2 regions of the Castellaniella daejeonensis genome follow, and region 2 is predicted to be linked to the other one. Evidence: predicted binding sites of a transcription regulator. Region 2 holds the regulator's gene; the other holds the start of a gene.
The links. The regulator LexA, encoded in region 2, represses DNA repair genes until DNA is damaged. The targets are predictions, from matches to a motif close to ACTGTATNNNNATACAGT.
Positions count from the first base shown of each region.

Region 1 (11,895 bases), on a different contig from region 2:
TCAAAGAGGAGATTTAATTGAGAAAGAAAGACCTTATGAGGATTATTGTTCTCATGTTTCATCTAAGTTTCGGGAGTGGTTTCCTGTGGCTGCGTGGGGAAGTGAGAAATTTGAAATAACCTTTGAGGCTGGCGGCTACGGAGTGACAGTTTCCCGAGTGGCCTACCGAGGGAAAGTCAAGGATGATTTTAGAGTTAAGTTCAATGAGCCCACAAAGCAGTCATACCTGAAATGCCTGGAGTCTGCTGCTGCAACTAGAAAAAAGGTTACAGGGGATGAAGATGTTGGGTTCGAATTTTCGTGGCGGGTTTATGAGTCTGTCTCAAAATCCGCTAGAGATTTGATGGGCAAGGACGCAATTTGGACACAAAGTTTTATTCCGGCCGGAAGGTCTTTTTTTACAAGCATAGGAAAAGCTGTTATTGCTTTCGAGCAAGGGGGAATGCTGGATCCTATTACAGTCAGGTTTGGTAGGATTTTTGCGAATTCTAAAGATCGTGGCTATAGATATTATGCGGCCTCTTCCAAAAAAGAGTTGGAAAAAATAACAACCGCATTTGCAGATATTTTTGGTGGCGAACTAAAAGTCGATGGCGATAGAGAGTATGTGTTGACGTCTGACGGGAGAGAGGTGCCTCTGTCGGCATTGTCTTCAGGTCAACAAGAGTTGCTTCCTTTAATCACTATTTTGCCGCATCTGGTTAATATGCGTATGCTGGGAGAAAAAGGTGGAACATCAACTCGACTTGTATATATAGAAGAAATGGAGGCACATCTTTTTCCACAAGCACAGAGCCGGATGGTTGAGGTATTGGCTATGTTGCGGTCTATGAACGCCAAAAGATTGGGCATTGTACTAACGACGCATAGCCCCTATGTGCTTGCAAAAATTAATAATCTGATATATGCGGGTCAATTGGGAAACAAAAGAGACGAGAATTTAAAAAAATCCGTGGAAGGAGTGATAAAAAAAGATTCTTGGTTGATCGGCAATGCAGTTACTGCTTACGCAATAAAAGATAGAAATCTTGTCAAAATTATTGACAAAGATGGATTTATAGATGGGGATTATCTAGACGCCGTTTCAGGCGATATCGCTAAAGAGTTTTCAGCGCTTCAGGAGTTAGAGTATGGCGACCGGTGATCAATGCTCTCAATCTGTGCGTCATACTAGAGTGTGTGTTTCTGAGAAAGGAAAGTCAGCAACCATTCTCAATGAGGATAAAGAAAAATTCATAAAAACTCAAATTGATGGGTGTTTGGTTCAAAATGAAACCTCTGCTGATTGGATGGTCTCAAAAAATGGCGTAGGTCGTCTCATTATCGAATTGAAGGGTGTTGATATATCGCATGCCGCAGAACAAGTGATGGAGACGATAGATTTTTTGCGCAGATCCGGTTTTGGTGGGCAAAAAACTGCTGGCCTTATTGTGGGCCGAAGATATCCTAAGTTTGATACTAAAGTTCAAAAGATTAAACGGGATTTCTCAAAAAAAACTGGTGGCCCAATGCATGTGGTATGTAGGAATAGAGAATATGTTTTCGAGGAATTATTCGAATTCAGGGATTTGACATAACGTCTGAGCGAACAGGCGCGGATCACCCCGCTGAGGTTGACCGTGCTAGCGCGACGGCTGGCCAGGGAAGGGCAGCAGGCCGCCTACGCTGATGGCCGCCTGGTAGGCGTGGCCGTCGCCGGCCGTCCGGTGGCGCGCGCCTTGGCCGACGGCCTGACGGTCGAGGTGACCAGGGTTTGCACTGACGGTACGCGCAACGCATGTAGCGCCCTGCTGGGAGCTTCGCGCCGCGTGGCACTGGTCCTGGGCTACCAGCGCGGCATCACATACACGCTGGCCAGTGAGCCCGGCACCAGCCTGCGCGCCGCGCTGGGTGGCGTCATCCGTGGGATGTGCGCAGTCGCGGCTGGTCATGCGCGAGTCGCCCGCGTGCCGACGATCACCCGACCGAGGACAAGCATGCCTGGGGGTGGGGCGACTGGGCAACAGGGGATGGATCATGATCTGGCTGCAAGCGCTCTGGGGGCGCGTGTGGCCCTACGTCGCGGGCGCCGCCGGCATCGTCGTCGGCCTTTTTTTCGTCCGGCAGTCGGGCAAGTCCGCGGGCAGGCAAGAGGCAGAAACGGAGGTAATGCGACGTGATCAGCAAGCAAAACGAGAGGCCGATGCCGTGGCCAATGAAGTGGATCGGCTGGATGATGATTCTCTGCCTGACGAGTTTGACCGGCTGCACCGCGCCCGTCGCCGGTAATTTCTGCGACGTGTACCGGGTGGTGGATATGCCTGGGGACCAGGCCAAGCGGCTGGATCGCAAGTATCAGGAGCGCATCCTATCGAACGAGCGCTATCAGTTTCGGCTCTGCAAATAGGTCTGCGCCAGCGCGGCCGCTGCGGTGGATTGAGACTGAGGCGGCGACCTGGGAGAAGGTGTGTAGACGGTGATGTGCAAGGCTTCAGCAAGACTGGATTACGGCGGGAGGTTGTTTTTACAGTATGTAATAATTAAAAATTATCTCTCAAATGGATTTTCTCCGATGGAATCGATTGCGCCGCTCAACGTGTTGATCGCCATGTTTGTGCTGCAGATTGTCCTGTTCTCAACTATGTTGTTAGGAGTGGCAATGGACAGTTCTCGATCTGGGGCGTCTAGGTCTCCGGGCATCTATATTTTTCTATTTTTCTCGTTTGTTGTCTGCCTTTTGTTGCTTGTGTTTACTGACGAGGTCTATGCGATATGGAAACCAATGGTCCGGGACCTTTATGTGCCTACCTTGCCTAGAGCATCGGGAAAGCTGCTCGCATTTTCCTTGAATTATTTAACGGTTGCCTTTCTGATTCTATATACAGGTCGACGAAATAGTCCGCTTATGCCGATTCTTTTTCTCCTGCCGACGGTGTCAATATTCCTTCGTGATTTGCCCTCAATCACCCTTGTCTATGGGGGACTCAGTGCAGTGTATTATCTCGCGTTGTCATGCCAAGGAGGCGGAAAGCTACCTCGATTCATGGCTCCCCCCGAGCCTCTGCTGCCTTCCATGGCTATGGATCGTGCGGATGGGTATGGCGCGCATAGGATTGTGGCGATTCTGTGTCTTGCGATTACATTGATTATTGGGTATATCACAAGGCCGGTGCCCGTTGCCTAATCATGAGCCTGACGAAAGCGCCGATCCGCGCCGGCGGTGTTACGACTCATTGAGTTGGGGCGGCGGTGGGCATAGGGGTTCTGTGGCGCAACGTAGAATGACATGATTACGCCACGGTCAGGCTGGAAACCCGCATAAATACTAAAAAGGACGCGGGTTCAATTCCCCCCGGCTCCACCAGTCACCGAACCCCCTGAGCAATCAGGGGGTTTTCTTTTTTTCGCTCCGATAGTCCCATCAATAAGACCCGCCATGCATCGGACCCAGACGGCGCCGTTCCAGCCGCACTGCGTCAGGCGCGCTGGGCCCTGGCGCTGCCGAAAGGCATTGGGCCGAACACGCGGGCAAGGACCGAGAAAATCAGATCCGGAAACAGTATCCGGCCACGACTTCGTGTAAGCAGCCATTGCCCGTACTTGCGTGCATGCGCCCGGGCAGTCATGCTCGATTCCTTGCAGCCCGCGCCGGGGCGCCTGACCCTGGGGGCTTGCATTTCCCACGACGTGCATTGCTCGGGAGCATACATATGGCCAGCAAGAATACGATCTGTCTCTGGTATGACGGCGCTGCCCTGGAGGCAGCCCGGTTCTACGCCGCAGTCTTTCCGGACAGCGCAGTGGGCGACGTCGTCCATGCGCCCGGCGATTATCCATCGGGCAAGGAAGGCGACGTCCTGACGGTGGAGTTCACCGTCATGGGTATTCCCTGCCTGGGGCTGAATGGCGGCCCGGTGTTCAGCCACAACGAATCGTTTTCGTTCCAGATCGCGACGGACGACCAGGCGGAGACCGACCGCCTGTGGAACGCGATTGTCGGGAACGGCGGCCGGGAAAGCGCCTGCGGCTGGTGCAAGGACAAGTGGGGCATATCGTGGCAGATCACGCCCCGGATACTGACGGAGGCGCTGAAGGATCCGGACCGCGCGGCCGCCAGGCGTGCGTTCGAGGCCATGATGGGGATGGGGAAGATCGATGTGGCGGAAATCGAGCGGGCCTGGAAGGACGGAGGAGTGCAGGGGCCTTAGCCCACCTTCACCACATCCCCCCACTGCGTCGTGTAGCTCGGCGACCGGTGCGCCTGGCGCATGAGCCATCGCGCATCCGGCTCGTGCAGGGCGCTCGCCACCTGGATCATGCGGCTGCCGAATCGCTGGTTCAGCTGGTCCACCACCGCCATGGCCCGGGAAGATCTCACCATGTATTCCGGATCCTGCCCGAAAAGCTCGCCCTGCACGGGTCCGGCGGCTGCCGGCCGGACATCCAGCAGGCACACCCCCGCCTTGGCGTAGTCGAACCCCGGCCGGAACACAGAACGCAATCCGGCCAGCGCGGCCTTCAGCAGCACGGAGGTATGGTCCGTGGGCCTGTCCAGCGGCACGACGGCGTTGTCGGCGTGCCAGGGGCCGGTCCGGAAGCGGCTGGTCCGGATGTAGACCTGCACGACAGACGCGTGGGAATGCTGCTGTCGCAGTTTCTCGGCGGCGCGGCTGGTGAACAGGCTGACGGCCTGTTCCAGTTCGGTCAGGTCGCGCACGGGCCGCCCGAAGCTGCGGGTGGACATGATCTGCTGCTTGGGGGACGGCGCGTCTTCCCAGCCGATGGCGGGTTCGCCGCATAGTTCCCGGGCGGTCTTGGCCAGCACGATCGAGTATCGTCGCCGCAGTTCGTGCCGGTCTGCCCGCGCCAGGTCAGCTGCGGTGCGGATGCCGGAAGCTTCCAGGCTGGGGGCCAGGCGCCGGCCGACGCCCCAGACGTCGCCGACGGGCACGTGGCGGATGGCGCGCAGGAGTCCGGCATGGTTCAGGCCGGACAGGTCGCAGACCCCCTGCAGGCGCGGCAGGGACTTGGCCAGGTGGTTGGCGAGCTTGGCCAGGGTCTTGGTGGCGCCGATGCCGACGCAGGTGGGGATGCCCACCCAGCGCAGCACGCGCTGGCGGATCCGGGTGCCGATCTCGCGCCCCGTGCCGGGCAGCCCGGTCAGGTCCAGGAAGCATTCGTCGATGGAATAGATTTCCTGGGCCGGGGAGAACTGGCCGATGACGCGCATCATCCGGTCGCTCATGTCGCCATACAGGGCGAAGTTGGCGGAAATGGCAACCAGGCCCCGGGCCTGCAGGTGGCGGATGCTGAACCAGGGAGCGCCCATGGGGATGCCCATGGCCTTGGCCTCGGCCGTGCGCGCGATGGCGCAGCCGTCGTTGTTGGACAGCACGATGACGGGCTTGCCTTCCAGCGAGGGCCGCAAAACGCGTTCGCAGGCGCAATAGAAGCTGTTGCCGTCGATCAGCGCGATGCGTGGCGGCGGCCGGTGGGCTTGAGCACCCATGTGACGACTCCCCAGATGGCCAGTTCCTGGCCCTGGCGCAGCACGATGTCCGGAAAGGCGGGGTTGGCGGCCCGCAGGCGCACCTGGCCGTCGCGGCGATGCAGGGTCTTGACGGTGAATTCGCCATCGACCACGGCCACCACGATGTCGCCGTGCCGGGCTTCCATGGCGCGGTCCACGATCAGGCGGTCGCCGTCGTCGATGCCTGCGTCGCGCATGGACTCGCCCCGGACGTACATGTGGAAGGTGGCCTCGGGGTGCTGGATCAGTTCGGTGTTCAGGTCGATCCGCTTCTGAGCGTGGTCTTCCGCCGGGCTGGGAAAGCCGCAGCGCGCCGGGACCGCGACGTGGCGGCAGAGGGCGGGCTGCGATGAGATGAGGGCAGGGGCGTCCATGGCGAACGGATTGCTGTATGAATAAACAGTATTATATCGCCGCTGCCTCGCCCGCGATTGGCGCGAGAATCGAAATCCCTGTTTCTCATCGCCGCATGGCGCCGCACATCATGCAGACCTTCGATTTCAAGCATGTGGGCGTCTTTTCCGGCGAACCCCTGAAGGGCAACCCCCTGGCGGTGGTGATGGCCGCCGACGATCTTCCTGCTGCAGCCGACGACGCCGCAGGCGGACTATCGCGTGCGCATCTTCACGCCGGGCGCGAGCTGCCGTTTGCCGGGCATCCCACGCCGGGTGCCTGCGCGGTTTCAGCCGGCCTGCCGCCGTGCCAGCCAGTCGCGGTGGCCCCGCGCGCGCAGCGCGCAGGCGGGGCATTCGCCGCAGCCGTAGCCCCAGGCGTGCAGGGTGTCGCGGCGGTTCAGGTAGCAGGTATGGGTGTCGGTGCGCACCAGTTCGGCCAGCGCGTCGCCGCCCAGTTCCCGGGCGAGCTCCCAGGTGTCGGCCTTGTCCAGCCACATCAGCGGGGTTTCCAGCGTCAGGGGACGGTCGATTCCCAGGCTCAGCGCCACCTGCAGCGCCTTGAGGGTGTTGTCGCGGCAGTCCGGATAGCCGGAATAGTCCGTCTGCGACATGCCGCCCACCAGCACGTCCAGGCCGCGCCGGTAGGCCAGCGCGGCAGCCAGGGTGAAGAACAGCAGGTTGCGGCCCGGCACGAAGGTGTTGGGCAGGCCGTCGGCCTGCAGGGCGATGGCGATATCGCTGGTCATGGCCGAGGCGCCCAGCTGGCCCAGCACGTCGACATTCAGCAGATGGTCGTCTCCCATCCGCTGCGCCCATTCGGGCCGCAGTCCGGCCAGGCGCTGGCGCAGCGTGGCACGACAGTCCAGTTCGGCACGGTGGCGCTGGCCGTAGTCGAAGCCGATGGTCTCGACGTGGCTGCAATGCGCCAGCGCCCAGGCCAGGCAGGTGGTGGAATCCTGCCCGCCGGAAAACAGGACCAGGGCGCGGCGGGCGGGCCGGGGCGCGCTCACGCCGTGGCCGGCAGGGCGTCGCGCCGTTTCATGATGCGCACGATCGTGTTCAGGGCGACGCCGTACATCGGCACGAACAGCAGCAGGCTGACGGTCAGCTTGATGGCGTAGTCCACGGCGGCGATTTCTCCCCAGTGGGCGGCCATGAAGGGGTTGTCGCTGCGCCAGAAGGCGATGCCGAAGAAGGCCAGGGTGTCCAGCGCCTGCCCGAGCACGGCGGATGCCGCGGGCGCCACCCACCATTGCACGTAGCCGCGTCGCATGCGGTCGAACACGCGCACGTCCAGCAGCTGGCCCAGGACGTAGGCCGCGAAGCTGGCGAAGGCGATGCGGAAGACGAATGTGTTGAATTCGCCCAGTGCGGCAAAACCGTTGAAGCGGCCTTCGTGGAACAGCACCGATACGACGTAGGAGACGACCAGCGCCGGGATCATGGCGCGCAGGATCACGCGGCGCGCCTCGGCCTTGCCGATCAGGCGCACGGTCAGGTCGGTGGCCAGGAAGATGAAGGGAAAGCTGAAGGCGCCCCAGGTGCTGTGGAAGCCGAACAGGTCGATGGGCAGCTGCACCAGGTAGTTGCTGGCGATGATGATGAGGATGTGGAATGCGACCAGCAGGGCGAGATAGAACGAAACCCGCGGCTGCGGCAGGGATGTGGAAGTCATGTGAGCCTTTTTGGTGGATGGGGTGAGGGAACCCATGGGATTGCGGGGGGATTATACGACGGGCCGCGCCCGGAGGCGCGGCCCGTCATGCCCGGCGGGCGGGAACCCGCCGGGCGTTCGGCGCTGAAGGCGCTGAACCGCAGCTGGATCAGAAGTCCATGCCGCCCGCCGGGGCCGGCGCCTTGTCCTTCTTGGGCAGTTCGCCGACGCAGGCCTCGGTGGTCAGGATCAGGCTGGCGATCGAGGCGGCATTCTGCAGCGCCGTGCGGGTCACCTTGGTGGGATCCACGACGCCGAGCTCGACCAGGTCGCCGTATTGGCCGCTGGCCGCATCGTAGCCGAAGTTGCCTTCGGCGGCCGCGACCTTGGCGATCACGACCGAGGGCTCGTCGCCGGCGTTGGCCGCGATGGCGCGCAGGGGCTCTTCGATCGCCCGGGCCACGAGCTGGATGCCCGCGTCCTGGTCGCTGTTGCTGCCCTTGAGCGTGGCCAGCGCCTTGCCGGCACGCAGCAGCGCCACGCCGCCGCCGGGCACGATGCCTTCCTCGACGGCGGCACGGGTGGCGTGCAGCGCATCGTCGACGCGGTCCTTCTTTTCCTTCATCTCGACTTCGGTCGCGGCGCCGACCTTGATCACCGCCACGCCGCCGGCCAGCTTGGCCACGCGCTCCTGCAGCTTCTCGCGGTCATAGTCGCTGGTGGCCTGCTCGATCTGCGACTGGATGGCCTTGATCCGGCCGTCGATGCGTTCCTGCTTGCCCGCGCCTCCCACGATGATCGTGTTTTCCTTGTGCACCTCGATGCGCTTGGCGCTGCCCAGGTCGGCCAGTTCGGTCTTTTCGAGCTGCTTGCCGGTTTCCTCGGAGATCAGCGTCGCGCCGGTGAGGATGGCGATATCTTCCAGCATGGCCTTGCGGCGGTCGCCGAAGCCCGGCGCCTTGACCGCGGCCACCTTCAGCACGCCGCGCATCGTGTTGACCACCAGGGTGGCCAGGGCTTCGCCCTCGACGTCCTCGGCCACGATCAGCAGCGGCTTGCCGGCCTTGGCTGCCGCTTCCAGCACGGGCAGCAGGTCGCGGATGCTGGAGATCTTCTTGTCGTGCAGCAGGACCAGCGGGTCTTCCAGGACCGCCACCTGCTTCTCGGGGTCGGTGATGAAGTAGGGGCTGAGGTAGCCGCGGTCGAACTGCATGCCCTCGACGACTTCGAGTTCGTTGTCCAGCGATTTTCCGTCCTCGACCGTGATCACGCCTTCCTTGCCGACCTTGTCCATGGCATCGGCGATGATCTTGCCGACGGACGGGTCGGAGTTGGCCGACAGGGCTGCCACCTGCGAGATCTCCTTGCTTGTGGAGATCGGCTTGGACAGGGTCTTGAGCTGGTCGACCACAGTGCCGACGGCCTTGTCGATCCCGCGCTTCAGGTCCATGGGGTTGATCCCCGCGGCCACGTGTTTCAGGCCGCCCTGGACGATGGCCTGGGCCAGGACCGTCGCGGTGGTGGTGCCGTCGCCCGCCACGTCGGCGGTCTTGGAGGCGACTTGCTTGACGATCTGCGCGCCGATGTTCTCGAACTTGTCCTCGAGTTCGATCTCCTTGGCGACGGACACGCCGTCCTTGGTGATGACCGGGGCGCCGAAGCTGCGTTCGAGCAGGACGTTGCGGCCCTTCGGGCCCAGTGTCACGCGCACGGCGTTGGCCAGGGTGTTGACCCCCTTGACCACGCGCGCGCGGGCATTGTCATGGAAAAGCACTTCTTTCGCGCTCATCTCGATACTCCTGGAATCCGTGAAAAAAGTTCAGGCGGCTTTCTTGGCGGCCTGGGGCTCGCCTTCGATGACGGCCAGCACCTCGTCTTCGCGCATGACCAGGTATTCCTGGCCATCGACCTTGACGGCCTGGCCGGCATATTTGCCGAACAGGATGCGCTCGCCGACCTTCAGGTCCAGGGCGCGCAGGGTGCCGTTCTCAAGCCGCTTGCCGTTGCCCACGGCGATGACTTCGCCCTGTTCGGGCTTTTCCTTGGCAGAGTCGGGAATCACGATGCCGGATGCCGTCGTGCGTTCCTGTTCGATTCGCTTGACGACGATCCGGTCGTGAAGGGGACGAATCTCCATGATCAATCTCCTTGTTGCAGATCACCAAAAAGGAATCAGGACGGGGCGCAGGCCCGCGGAGCACGGGTCTCCGGGGTGCGCCGATCCAGGCAGCCGGGGTGCTGCGATGGTTCAGATAGTGGCCGGCGGCGGGGGATTCAAGCCCGAGATTGAAACCAGATGAAACATCATTCGGGCAGGCAGGCCTACCCGTGCAGCAGGCGCCGGCCCCTGCCCAGGCGGTATACGTCCCGGCCGCTGCGGTGGCGATCGTAGGGCATGGGCGTGACCGGGCACGCATCCTGGCGCGTGCGGCCGTCGTGCAGCGTGATGTCGTCTTCGTCCAGGCTGCCCCAGACGCCGGCGGCCCGAGGCCGGAACAGCCAGCGCACATATCCTTTTGTGGCGGCGAGATCCAGCAGGGCGTCGAGATCGGGCGCATCCACGATGGCCATGCGTCCTTCGGGTTCATCCGGGTAGGAGCCGAACGCGCGGTGGCAGGCCATGGTCTCGCTGACCGGGGCGTTCAGGCGCCACCAGGGACGGTGGTTGCTGCGTTCGAGATCCCACGCGCCCAGGCGCCAGGCGGCTTCCAGCATGGCCTCGTCCAGGGTTTCGATCCGGCGCCAGCGTACGTCGATCTGCATTGCCGAGCCGGGCACCGGACGGGGCGGGATTTCGATCCCGGGCACCTGGACGGGGGTGTGGCGCCTGAATCCGTGCCAGTGCAGGATCAGGACGGGCGGCGCGTCGGGCTTGGCCACGGTGCTCAGGGTCACCGCGTAGAGCGGCAGGCCCATTGCGTCCGCCTGCGATTGAATCGTTTCGAGGATCCTCATGTCGAACCTCATGGCGATACCCCATTGCGGTCCATTTTATGCAGGCGGCCCCGGAATGCAAGGCCGGGCGTGGGGCCGGCCCTGCTAGTCCACTTCCTCGATCCGCTTGACGTCGGACTTGTTGACCTTGACTTCGCGGCCGCCCTTTTCATAGGTGACGAAGCCGTCGTCCGTGTCGGTGTTCGGCGCGTCGGCGGTGTAGTCGGTGCGGCCGTCCTGCGTGGTGACGGTGGATGGCGACGAGCAGGCAGCCAGGATGCTGCCGCTTGCGAGGATGGCAAGGAACGTGAGTATTGTCTTGGTCATGAGCGCCTCCTGATAAGAATGGTCTCAAGGGCACCTTATCAAGGCGTTCCAGAAGGCATTGTAAGCAGGTCGGACAGGGGCAATGGGCTGCGCCGGCCGGGATCGGCGCCGCGCCCCTCTGCCGGCAGGGGAGCGCGGTGCGGCCGGGATGGTAGGCTCCGCTGACAAAATCGCACAGGAACGCCCGTTCTTTCAGAAATTGTGTAACGTGCGTACACTTGCGGGCATGCTACGCATCGACAATCTAGGCAAGCGCTACGGCGATCATCTCGTCTTCCAGGGGCTCACCCGCGCGTTCGAGCCCGGCTGCGTGGCGTTCTGCGAAGAAGACAGCACCGGCAAGTCCACCCTGCTGGGCATCATCGCGGGCGTGATCGCGCCAGACGAAGGCGATGTCTGGATCGACGGCCATTCCCTGGCCCATGCGCCGCGGCAGGCCAGGGCCCGCCTGGCCTACGTGCCCGACGATTGCATGGCGTTTCCTTCCCTCACGGGGCGAGGCTGGCTGGAACAGGCCGCCGCACAGAAGAATGCCGCCCTGGACGGCGCCGTGCTGGACCTGGCCGGCCGGCTGGGGCTGGAACAGCACCTGGACAAGCGCTTCGAGCAGATGTCGACCGGCACGCGCCGCAAGGTCTTCCTGGCGGCCGCCGCACTGGGCGATCCGGCCGTCGTCGTCGCCGATGGGCCGAGCAACGGGCTGGACGCACAGGCCCGCGCGGCGCTGGCCGAGCAGTTCAAGGCCTGGTCCCGGGACCGTGTCGTGCTGTTCGCCAGCCATGATGAAGCACTGGTGCGCGCCTGCGGGGCGCGCACGGCCCGGGTCGTCGAATGACCTCAGCCCGGCAGGGCGTAGGCCACCAGGTAGTCTCCCATCCGGGTGCCAAACGAACCATGGCCTCCGGCCATGATCACCACATACTGCCTGCCGTCGACCGCGTAGGTCATCGGCGTGGCCTGGCCGCCGGCGGGCAGGCGCGCTTCCCACAGCAGCGTGCCGTCGCTCACGTCGAACGCGCGCAGGTAGTCGTCCTGCGTCGCTGCCACGAACATCACGTTGCCCGCGGTCGAGATGG
Region 1 covers NZ_BAAAFN010000020.1:57,341-69,235, reverse strand. The annotation lists gene ABD022_RS14700 (AAA family ATPase) at 1-1,144, shown strand, start outside; gene ABD022_RS14695 (hypothetical protein) at 1,131-1,577, shown strand; partial or broken gene ABD022_RS14855 (XF1762 family protein) at 1,620-1,826, shown strand; gene ABD022_RS14685 (hypothetical protein) at 2,017-2,268, shown strand; gene ABD022_RS14850 (hypothetical protein) at 2,156-2,386, shown strand; gene ABD022_RS14680 (hypothetical protein) at 2,552-3,163, shown strand; gene ABD022_RS14675 (VOC family protein) at 3,690-4,187, shown strand; gene ABD022_RS14670 (Y-family DNA polymerase) at 4,184-5,488, opposite strand; gene ABD022_RS14665 (LexA family protein) at 5,446-5,883, opposite strand; gene queC (7-cyano-7-deazaguanine synthase QueC) at 6,192-6,914, opposite strand; gene ABD022_RS14650 (7-cyano-7-deazaguanine/7-aminomethyl-7-deazaguanine transporter) at 6,911-7,579, opposite strand; gene groL (chaperonin GroEL) at 7,728-9,347, opposite strand; gene groES (co-chaperone GroES) at 9,378-9,695, opposite strand; gene ABD022_RS14635 (diguanylate cyclase) at 9,881-10,513, opposite strand; gene ABD022_RS14630 (YgdI/YgdR family lipoprotein) at 10,598-10,819, opposite strand; gene ABD022_RS14625 (ABC transporter ATP-binding protein) at 11,046-11,654, shown strand; gene ABD022_RS14620 (membrane-bound PQQ-dependent dehydrogenase, glucose/quinate/shikimate family) at 11,657-11,895, opposite strand, start outside.
Region 1: the regulator LexA is predicted to act here: its motif matches at 5,896-5,913, upstream of ABD022_RS14665 (LexA family protein).

Region 2 (11,895 bases):
GGTGAAAACCTGGGCACTGTCCCGGCCGGCCTGGATGCGGCCCTGCGACAGAACGGCATCCTGGGCATGGACGTGCTCTGGTTCATGCAGCAGCCCGGGCTCGGTCCGGGGCGGGTGTCCTTCACGCCTTCGAAGCGATGGCCACCGCATGCCGTGGCGATGGCCACCACACACGATCTGCCGACGCTGGCCGGGTGGTGGCAGGGTGTCGACATTGCCCAGCGCGCGCATGCCCGCCTGCTGGGCCCACACGAAACAGCCGTGGAGCTGCGGGCACGGCGCGCCGAGGATCGCTCGCAGTTGTGGAAATGCGTAGCCGGACCCGACTGCGCTGCGCCGCCGCACCGGGCACCGATACCCGCGTTGCTGGGTTTCGTCGCCGCGACCCCGTGCCCGCTCATGCTGGCGGCACTGGAGGATCTCGCCGGCGAAGGAGAGGCGCCCAATGTGCCCGGCACGGTGCATGCGTTCCCCAACTGGCGTCGCCGCATGCCGGCCGACGCGGTCGGGGCGTGCGCTTCGGCACCCTGGCGCCAACGGTTCGAGGCCATCCGGCGGTGGCGCGGACCGGCATGACGCCGGAGGGTTCCGGCGGCGGGCTCGTCTACACAGAGGACAGCGAGCCCGGCTATCGCCGGGAACGCGACCGGCACGGCGATTTCCTGTATCGGGACCGTGCCGGACGGCCCATCCGGCATCCGGCCGTCCTGGCACGCATCCGTGCCCTGGGGATTCCGCCTGCCTATGAAGATGTCTGGATCTGCGCGCGGGCCGACGGTCATCTGCAGGCCACCGGGCGGGATGGGCGAGACCGCAAGCAGTACATCTACCACCCCGGCTGGACTGCACTGCGCGATCGGGACAAATTCGACCAGTTGCTTGAATTCGGTGCCGCGCTCGTGCGGATCAGGCTCAGGATCCGCCGCGATCTCCGCCTGCCGGGCATGCCGAAGGAGCGGGTGCTCGCTCTGGCGGTGGCCTTGCTGGACCAGACGCTCATCCGGATAGGAAGCTCCCGTTATGCACGCGGCAACGGCAGCTATGGCCTGACGACGCTCGAGCGGCGCCATGCCCGCGTTTCAGGCGAGAGAATACGCTTGCGGTTCCGCGGCAAGAGCGGCGTGGACCAGGATGTCACCGTGAGGGACCGAAGGCTGGCCAATTTGCTGCGGCGCAGCCTGGAACTTCCCGGGCAGGGGTTGTTCGAGTATCGCGATGAGCGCAGGGTGTGCCACCGGATCGATTCCACGGCAGTCAATGCCTATCTACGGGAGATCACGGGCTGCGACATCAGCGCCAAGCATTTCAGGACCTGGGGAGGATCGGTGCTGGCGCTGGACCTGCTGGGCCGTGCCCCAAATGCGAACACGCCTTCGGAGGGCTTGCACCAGGTGAACGATGTCATGAAGACTGTCGCCCGGCGGCTGGGGAATAGCGCGTCGGTCTGTCGCGCCTGCTATGTGCATCCGTCGATCGTGTCCGCCTATCTGCAGGGGGGCATGCCGGAATGGCGGCGGGCCCCGCCCGTCCCGCGCGGGTTGACCGCAGCGGAACACCGGCTGTTCGGGTTTCTTGCGCGGGGATCCGGCCGGCATCCACGGGAATCGGGGGGCCGTGGTGCGAACGGAGAGACTTGAACTCTCATGCCTTGCGGCGCCAGAACCTAAATCTGGTGCGTCTACCAATTCCGCCACGTTCGCCAGGCAAGCCGAGCATTGTATCGTAATTCAGCCAAGCGTCCTGGGCGTCTACGGGGCGCTCCACTTTCCGCTAAAATACCTCGTTTATTGTCCATCATTCAATAGGTCCCGAATGCAGCCCGTGGTTGAAAAATTGTCCGGCCTGGAACGCCGCGTTGATCTGACCGTCTCGGTCGCCGACATCGAAAAGGAAGTCCAGGCACAGCTCAAGCGCGTCGCCAAGACGGCGAAAGTGCAGGGCTTCCGCCCCGGCAAGGCCCCCCTGTCGGTGATCGAACGCAGCCACGGTCCGTCGGTCCGCTACGACGTGATCAACACGCAGATCGGCAAGTCCCTGGACAAGGTCATCCAGGACGCGAACCTGCGCGTGGCCGGCACCCCCAGCCTGGAACCCAAGGTGGAAGGCGTCGAAGAAGGCGTGATGGCGTTTTCCGCCACCTTCGAGGTCTATCCCGAGATCCAGCTGCCCGACCTGTCGACCCTGAAGATCACCCGCAACACCGTCGAGGTGGGCGACGCCGAAGTGCAGAAGACCATCGACATCCTGCGCCGCCAGCGCACGATCTTCAAGCCGGCCGCCGACCGCGCCGCCCAGAGCGGCGACCGGGTCACCCTTGACTTCACCGGCACCATCGATGGCGTGGCCTTCGAAGGCGGTTCCGCCCAGGATTTCCCCTTCGTGCTGGGTCAGGGCCGCATGCTGCCCGAATTCGAGGCGGCTGCCACCGGACTGAAGGCTGGCGAGACCAAGACCTTCCCGCTGGCCTTCCCCGAAGACTACGGCAGCCCCGCCGTGGCCGGCAAGCAGGCTGAATTCACCATCACCGTGAAGGAAGTCGCCGAGCCCGAACTGCCCGAAGTCGACGCCGATTTCGCCCGCGCCCTGGGCCAGGCCGAAGGCGACGTGCAGGCCTTGCTGGCCGACGTGCGCACCAACGTCGAACGCGAAGCCCAGGCCCGCGCCAAGAACCGCACCAAGGCCAGCGTCATGGACGCCCTGGCCGCCGCCTGCGATTTCGATCTGCCCAAGGCCCTGGTCGACAACGAAGTCGCCAACCGCACGGCCGCCGCGCGCGAAGAACTGAAGCAGCGCGGTCTGCCCAACGCCGACAGCATCCCCATCCCGGAAGACACCTTCCGTCCGGAAGCCGAGCGCCGCGTGCGCCTGGGCCTGCTGGTGGCCGAGCTGATCAAGTCCGCCGATCTCAAGGCCAAGCCCGAGCAGGTGCGCGCGCGCATCGAGGACTTCGCCAAGAGCTACGAGCAGCCCGCCCAGGTTGTGGCTTACTATCTGTCCGATCGCCAGCGCCGCGCCGAGATCGAGTCGCTGGTCCTGGAAGACAACCTCGTCGAGCACATCCTGGCGTCCGCCCAGGTCACCGACGAAGCCCTCGATTTCGACACTTTGATGGGTGCCCGCTGATATGAACCGGTTCACCGATTTCTACGCATCGATGTACGGCGGGGACTCGGTCGTCCCCACCGGCCTGGGCTATGTGCCCATCGTGATCGAACAGTCCGGGCGTGGAGAACGGTCCTACGACATCTATTCGCGGCTGCTGCGCGAGCGGGTGATCTTCTTCGTGGGGCCGGTCAACGACCAGTCGGCCAACCTGGTCGTGGCGCAGCTGCTGTTCCTGGAATCGGAGAACCCCGACAAGGACATCTCGCTGTACATCAATTCCCCGGGCGGCTCGGTTTATGCCGGCATGGCGATCTACGACACCATGCAGTTCGTCAAGCCCGAGGTCTCCACGCTGTGCACCGGCCTGGCCGCCAGCATGGGCGCGTTCCTGCTGGCCGCCGGAGCCAAGGGCAAGCGCTATGCCTTGCCCAATTCCCGCATCATGATCCACCAGCCTTCGGGCGGTGCCCAGGGCCAGGCCTCGGACATCCAGATCCAGGCGAAGGAAATCCTCAGCCTGCGCGAGCGTCTGAACGACATCCTGGCCGAACGCACCGGCCAGGATATCGAGCGCATCGCCGTGGATACCGAACGCGACAACTTCATGTCCGCCGACGATGCGCGGGAATACGGACTGATCGACAAGGTACTGGTTTCGCGCACCGACGAAGCCAAGTGATTGGATTGCCATGACCGAAAAAAAGGGTTCCAGCGAGGACAAGGCGCTGCATTGTTCCTTCTGCAACAAAAGCCAGCACGAAGTCCACAAGCTGATCGCCGGGCCTTCCGTCTTCATCTGCGACGAGTGCATCAGCCTGTGCAACGACATCATCCGTGAAGAGTCCCAGGACGCGGCACGGGCTGCCGTGCGCAAGGAACTGCCCACGCCGCAGGAAATCAAGTCTTTCCTGGATGGCTACGTCATCGGCCAGGAAACGCCCAAGCGCAACCTGGCGGTGGCGGTCTACAACCACTACAAGCGCATCCGCTACCAGGACGCCAAGGATGGCGATGTCGAGCTCTCCAAGAGCAACATCCTGCTGATCGGGCCGACCGGCTCGGGCAAGACCCTGCTGGCCCAGACGCTGGCCCGCATGCTGGACGTTCCTTTCGTGATGGCCGACGCCACCACTCTGACGGAAGCCGGCTACGTCGGCGAAGACGTCGAGAACATCATCCAGAAGCTGCTGCAGAACTGCAACTACGAGGTCGAGAAAGCCCAGCGCGCCATCGTCTACATCGACGAAATCGACAAGATCGCGCGCAAGTCCGACAACCCGTCCATCACCCGCGACGTCTCGGGCGAGGGCGTGCAGCAGGCCCTGCTGAAGCTCATCGAAGGCACGGTCGCCTCGGTGCCGCCCCAGGGTGGCCGCAAGCACCCGAACCAGGATTTCGTCCAGGTCGACACCACCAACATCCTGTTCATCGTGGGCGGCGCCTTCGACGGGCTGGAAAAGATCATCCGCGATCGCAGCGAACGTTCCGGCATCGGTTTCGCAGCCACGGTGCGCGCCCGTTCCGAGCGCGGCGTGGGCGAATTGTTCGCCGAGGTCGAGCCCGAGGACCTGATCAAGTTCGGTCTGATCCCCGAACTGGTGGGCCGTCTTCCGGTGGTTGCCACCCTGGAAGAACTCACCGAGGACACGCTGGTGCGCATCCTCACCGAGCCGCGCAACGCCGTGGTCAAGCAGTTCCAGAAGCTGTTCGAGATGGAAGACGTCGAACTGGACGTGACGCCCGAGGCCCTGACGGCGATCGCCCGCCGGGCCATCAAACGCCGTACCGGTGCGCGGGGCCTGCGCTCCATCATCGAGCAGGCGCTGCTGGGCACCATGTACGAACTGCCGTCGCGTCCGGACATCAACCGCGTGGTCCTGGAAGAAGACGCGGTCGAAGGCCGGACCGCGCCGACGCTGGTCAAGGGTCCCCGGCCCGACCGGCAGACGGAAGACAAGCCCCTGCGCTCCGCCGCCGCCTGACCGCATGCCGAAGCTCGATCCCGCCCTTCGGGCCGGGACCGGGCGAGGCCGGCGCCATGTCCGCTCATGGGCGGTCCGGTTCCGGGCACCGTCCGCGCATCCGTTCCCGTATACTGACGATGTGTCTCCGGCCCTTGAAAAGCGCCCGCGCGGCACCATATCACAAGCAGGCACTATGCGAAAAAGGAAGCCCGCGCTTCCTTTTTCTTTCAGATTCAATCGCTTGAGGAATCAATCATGTCTGCTAGCCAGATTCTGACCCAGGAACCTGTGGAACTGCCGCTGCTGCCGTTGCGCGACGTGGTGGTGTTTCCCCACATGGTCATCCCCCTGTTCGTGGGGCGGCCGCGTTCCATCAAGGCGCTCGAGCTGGCGATGGAAGCCGGCAGCAGCGTGATGCTGGTGGCCCAGAAGTCAGCCGGCAAGGACGAGCCCACGCCCGACGACCTGTATGAAATCGGTTGTGCGGCCAACATCCTGCAGATGCTGAAGCTGCCCGACGGCACCGTCAAGGTTCTGGTCGAAGGCCTGCAGCGCGCCCGCATCCACGAAGTCACCGATGCCGAGACGCATTTCTCGGCGCGCGTCTCGGGCATCGAAGAAGACCAGTCCGACCAGGCCGAGGCCGAGGCCCTGCGCCGCGCCGTCGTGGCCCAGTTCGAGCAGTACGTCAAGCTGAACAAGAAAATCCCCCAGGAAATCCTGACTTCGCTGTCCGGGATCGAGGATGCCGGTCGCCTGGCCGACACCATCGCAGCCCATCTGCCCCTGAAGATCGAGCAGAAACAGTCCCTGCTCGACATGCCCGGCACCGCCCGCCGCCTGGAAGCCCTGCTGGCCCAGCTGGAATCGGAAATCGAGATCCTGCAGGTCGAAAAGCGCATCCGTGGCCGCGTCAAGAAGCAGATGGAAAAAAGCCAGCGCGACTACTACCTGAACGAGCAGGTCAAGGCCATCCAGAAGGAACTGGGCGAGGGCGAGGAAGGCGCCGACATCGAAGAGCTCGAGCGCCGGATCGAGGCGGCGCATCTGCCCAAGGAAGCCCGCAAGAAAGCCGACGCCGAGCTGAAGAAGCTCAAGCTGATGTCGCCCATGTCGGCCGAGGCCACTGTGGTGCGCAACTACATCGACACGCTGCTCAGCCTGCCGTGGCGCAAGAAGAGCCGCGTCAACAATGCGCTGAAGAACGCCGAGGAAGTCCTCGAGGCAGACCACTACGGCCTGGAAAAGGTCAAGGAACGCATTATCGAATACCTGGCGGTGCAGCAGCGCGTGGACAAGCTCAAGGCGCCGATCCTGTGCCTGGTCGGCCCCCCGGGCGTGGGCAAGACCTCGCTGGGGCAGTCCGTGGCGCGCGCAACCAATCGCAAGTTCGTGCGCATGGCGCTGGGTGGCGTGCGCGACGAGGCCGAAATTCGCGGCCATCGGCGCACCTATATCGGTTCCATGCCGGGCAAGATCCTGCAGAACATGGCCAAGGTCGGCGTGCGCAATCCGCTGTTCCTGCTTGACGAGATCGACAAGCTGGGTGCCGATTTCCGCGGCGATCCGTCATCGGCACTGCTGGAAGTGCTCGATCCGGAACAGAACCATACCTTCCAGGACCACTACATCGAGGTCGATTTCGATCTGTCCGATGTCATGTTCGTCGCCACCAGCAACACCTTGAACATTCCGCCGGCCCTGCTCGACCGGATGGAAGTCATCCGCCTGTCGGGCTACACGGAAGACGAAAAGGTCCACATCGCCTTCGATCACCTGCTGCCCAAGCTGATGAAGAACAATGGCGTCAAGGAAGGCGAGCTCAGTATTTCCGAAGACGCGGTCCGCGACATCGTGCGCTACTACACGCGCGAGGCCGGGGTGCGCGCGCTGGAACGCGAAATCTCCAAGATCTGCCGCAAGACCGTCAAGCGCCTGCTGAGCGCAGGCCCCGAGCTGGACCAGCAAAGGGCGGACGGCGAGGCCGCGATCACGGTGAATGCCGCCAACCTGAGCGACTTCCTGGGAGTCCGCCGCTTCAATTTCGGCGTGGCCGAAAAGGAAGACAAGGTTGGCCAGGTGACCGGCCTGGCCTGGACCGAAGTCGGTGGTGACCTGCTGACCATCGAGGCGGCGGACATGCCGGGCAAGGGCGTGGTCCTGCGCACGGGTTCGCTGGGCGATGTGATGAAGGAATCCGTCGAGGCCGCGCGCACGGTGGTTCGTGCCCGCGCCCGCAAGTGGGGCATCGCAGACCAGGCCTTCGAGAAGCGCGATTTGCACATCCACTTCCCCGAGGGCGCCACGCCCAAGGACGGCCCCTCGGCAGGGGCGGCCATCACCACGGCCATGGTGTCGGCATTGACGGGCATCCCGGTGCGCGCCGATGTCGCCATGACGGGCGAGATCACCCTGCGCGGCGAGATCCTGGAAATCGGCGGCCTGAAGGAAAAACTGCTGGCGGCGCACCGCGGCGGCATCAAGATCGTGATGATCCCCGAGGAAAACGTCAAGGATCTGGCTGAAATCCCCGACAACGTGAAAAACCACCTGGAGATCATCCCGGTGCGCTGGATCGATCGGGTGCTGGAAGTCGCCTTGCAGCGCATGCCCGTACCCTTGTCCGACGAAGAAGTCGCCCGCCTGGCGGCCGAGGCGGTCGCCACCGCCAAGCCGGCGGAAACCGGCAGCGGCGGAATGATGAAGCACTGATGCCGTTCGGGGCGTATCGCCCCGGCCGTTGCAGATAGAACCCAAGGGCTCCCGTTCCGGGGAGCCCTTGGCGTTTCTGCGGTACCTGCAGCCATGGCGGCGCGTGCGCCAGCCGGCGGCGCGAGGCCGTGGCGGAGTTGGCCGTTCTAGTGCAGCGCGGTGGTGCGGATCAATCCGACGGCAATGCCTTCGATGGCGAATTCATCGCCCGGCCCCACGTCGATGGGCTGGAAGTCCGGGTTTTCCGGCAGCAGGCGGATGCGCCGGCCCTGGTGTTCGAGCCGCTTGACGGTGACGTCGTCTCCCAGGCGGGCAACGACGATCTGGCCATGGCGCGCATTGGGCGTGCTGCGCACGGCCAGCAGGTCGCCGTCGAGAATGCCGGCATCGCGCATGCTGCTGCCGCGTACGCGCAGAAGGTAGTCGGGCGCGGATTCGAACAGATGGGGGGCCAGGGGGATTTCGCGTTCGACGTGCTCGGCCGCCAGGATGGGGCTGCCGGCGGCCACACGGCCCACCAGGGGCACCAGGCGGCTGTCGGATGGAGCGATCCAGACCGGCGTGCCTGGCAGGGGGGCAGGATCATGGGCCGTTGCCGTGCCAGCGGACGTGGGTTCCGGACTGTGGCCGGGGATGGCGGGGCGACCTGCCGGATCGTGGCCCGACGCCGATGCCTGTGCCTGTGCCTGGCCGGTGAGCTGGATGCCGCGTGACGTGCCGGCCGACAGGCGGATGTAGCCTTTGCGTTCCAGGGCGCGCAGGTGGTCTTCCGCTGCATTGGCCGAACGAAATCCCAATTGGGCGGCGATTTCGGCCCGGGTGGGCGGGCGGCCCGAATGCTGGATGGAATGCTGGATGATGTCCAGGATCTGGGACTGCCGGGCGGTGAGTTTCAGGGCCATGTCGCGCTACTGGATGGAAACACAGCCCATATTGTGTCCGAAGCGTTTCCTGAAAGCAAGCGCGGCGCGGGAGGAGAACCTGCCCGCGCCGCGCGCTTTGCCGGGTATGGCTATCGGATCACTTGATCACGCGGGCGATCGCTTCGGCCACGTAGTCGATATTGCCACTGTTCAGCGCCGCCACGCAGATGCGGCCGCTGCCCACGGCATAGATGCCGAAATCCTCGCGCAGGCGGTCGACCTGGGCCTTGGTGAGGCCCGAGTAGGAGAACATGCCGCGCTGCGCCTTGACAAAGCTGAAGTCCTGGTCCACGCCCTGAGCCTGGATCTTTTCGACCAGCTGGTGGCGCATGGTGCGGATGCGATCGCGCATGCCGGCCAGTTCCTCGGCCCATTGCGCGTACAGTTCGGGCGTGTTCAGTACGGTCGAGACCAGGGCACCGCCATGGGTGGGAGGATTGGAGTAGTTGGTGCGGATGACGCGCTTCAGCTGGCTGAGCACGCGGGTGCTTTCCTCGTCGCCGCCGGTGACCAGGGTCAGGGCGCCGACGCGTTCGCCATACAGCGAGAAGGATTTCGAGAACGAGGAGCTGATGAACATGGTCATGCCCAGGTCCGCGAACAGGCGCACCACGGCGGCGTCTTCATCGATGCCGGCACCGAAGCCCTGGTAGGCGATGTCCAGGAAAGGCACCAGTTGGCCGGCCTGCAGCACGCGGGCGATTTCCTGCCATTGTTCCAGGGTCGGGTCGACGCCCGTGGGGTTGTGGCAGCAGGCGTGCAGCACCACGACGGTGCCGGCGGGCAGGGCGCGCAGCGAGGCCAGCATGCCGTTGAAATCCAGGCCGTGCGTGGCGGCGTCGTAGTAGTCGTAGCTGACGACCGGGAATCCGGCGGCCGAGAACAGGGCCTGGTGATTGGCCCAGCTGGGGTTGCTGATGGCAACCTTGGCGTCAGGCAGGATCTGCCTGAGGAAATCGGCACCGACCTTCAGTGCGCCGGTGCCACCCAGGGTCTGGACCGTGAGCGAGCGGTGCTCGGCGATCAGCGGCGAGCCGGCACCCAGCAGCAGGGCGCGGGCGCCGTTGTTGTAACCCGGGATGCCGTCGATCGGCAGGTAATTGCGCGGTTCGGCCTGCTCGAACAGGCGGGCTTCGGCCTGGCGGACGGCCTTGAGCAGGGGGATGCGGCCGGCGTCGTCATAGTAGACGCCGACGCCGAGGTTGACCTTGGTGGGCCGGGTATCGGCCTTGAATTGTTCGTTCAGGCCCAGGATGGGGTCGCGCGGGGCGAGTTCGACGGATGCGAAAATGGAAGACATGGTTACCGGGAGGACGAGAGAGAGGAGTCTTGGTCACGTGGGCCAACAGTGTGATAATAAGGGGTTTACCCGAACAGTGTCTAGTTGAGCCCCATGCCACATCAGGCCAAAACCCAGCGGGCCCGGACCCAGGCCGATCCTTCGGTCGCCGCCCCGGCCGTCCCCGAGGCCGGGGCGGGCTTCGTGCAGTACCCGGACAGTCCTTTCCAGCTTTTCCAGCCCTATCCGCCTGCCGGCGACCAGCCGGCCGCGATCGACGCGCTGGAAGAGGGTGTGCGCGACGGGCTCATGTGCCAGACCCTGCTGGGGGTGACGGGCTCGGGCAAGACCTACACCATGGCCAACCTGATCGCCCGCACCGGGCGGCCGGCCATCGTGCTGGCGCCCAACAAGACGCTGGCTGCCCAGCTTTATGCCGAGATGCGCGAATTCTTCCCCCGCAACGCGGTGGAATATTTCGTTTCCTACTATGACTACTACCAGCCCGAGGCCTACGTGCCGTCGCGCGATCTGTTCATCGAGAAGGACTCGTCCATCAACGAGCACATCGAGCAGATGCGCCTGTCGGCCACCAAGAGCCTGCTGGAGCGTCCCGACACCATCATCGTGGGTACGGTGTCCTGCATCTACGGCATCGGCAACCCGGGCGACTATCACGCCATGGTGCTCACGCTGCGCACGGGCGATCGGATCGGCCGCCAGGAAATCCTGGCGCGGCTGGTATCGATGCAGTACGAGCGCAACGACATGGAATTTTCCCGCGGGACCTTCCGGGCACGCGGCGAGGTCATCGACGTCTTTCCGGCCGAACACGCGGAGCATGCCTTGCGCATCACCCTGTTCGACGACGAGATCGAGTCCCTGGACCTGTTCGATCCCCTGACGGGCAAGCCGGTCCAGAACCTGGTGCGCTTCACGATCTTCCCCAGCTCCCACTACGTCACGCCGCGCGAGACCGTGCTGCGCGCCATCGAGACCATCAAGGAAGAACTGCGCGATCGCCTGGCCGAACTGACGGCCGCGGGCAAGCTGGTCGAGGCCCAGCGGCTCGAACAACGCACCCGCTTCGATCTGGAAATGCTGCAGGAACTGGGGTTCTGCAAGGGCATCGAGAACTACTCCCGGCACCTGTCGGGCGCCTTGCCTGGCGAGCCGCCGCCGACGCTGATCGACTACCTGCCGGCCCATGCCCTGATGTTCATCGACGAAAGCCACGTCACCATCGGCCAGTTGGGCGGCATGTACCGGGGTGACCGCTCCCGCAAGGAAACCCTGGTCCAGTTCGGGTTTCGCCTGCCTTCGGCGCTGGACAACCGCCCCCTGCGGCTGGAAGAGTTCGAGGCGCGCATGCCGCAGTGCGTCTTCGTGTCCGCCACGCCGGGCCCGTACGAGGCCGCCCATGCGGACCAGGTGGTCGAGCAGGTCGTGCGCCCCACAGGCCTGGTGGATCCGGAAGTCGAACTGCGTCCGGCCGCCACCCAGGTCGACGACCTGCTGGGCGAAGCCAAGCTGCGCGTCGCGCGCCACGAGCGCGTCCTGGTCACCACGCTCACCAAGCGCATGGCCGAGGATCTGACCGAATACCTGGGGGAAAACGGCCTCAAGGTGCGCTACCTGCATTCCGATATCGATACGGTCGAACGGGTCGAGATCATCCGCGACCTGCGCCTGGGGGCCTTCGACGTGCTGGTCGGGATCAATCTGCTGCGGGAAGGGCTGGACATCCCGGAAGTCTCCCTGGTGGCGATCCTGGATGCCGACAAGGAAGGCTTCCTGCGTTCCGAGCGCAGCCTGATCCAGACCATCGGCAGGGCGGCGCGCAACCTGAATGGCCGCGCCATCCTGTATGCCGACCAGGTGACCGATTCCATGCGGCGCGCCATGGACGAGA
Region 2 covers NZ_BAAAFN010000006.1:9,389-21,283, reverse strand. The annotation lists gene malQ (4-alpha-glucanotransferase) at 1-576, shown strand, start outside; gene ABD022_RS02040 (DNA topoisomerase IB) at 573-1,637, shown strand; tRNA gene ABD022_RS02035 (tRNA-Leu) at 1,616-1,700, opposite strand; gene tig (trigger factor) at 1,813-3,123, shown strand; gene clpP (ATP-dependent Clp endopeptidase proteolytic subunit ClpP) at 3,125-3,784, shown strand; gene clpX (ATP-dependent Clp protease ATP-binding subunit ClpX) at 3,795-5,087, shown strand; gene lon (endopeptidase La) at 5,325-7,781, shown strand; gene lexA (transcriptional repressor LexA) at 7,928-8,683, opposite strand; gene ABD022_RS02005 (amino acid aminotransferase) at 8,802-10,004, opposite strand; gene uvrB (excinuclease ABC subunit UvrB) at 10,098-11,895, shown strand, end outside.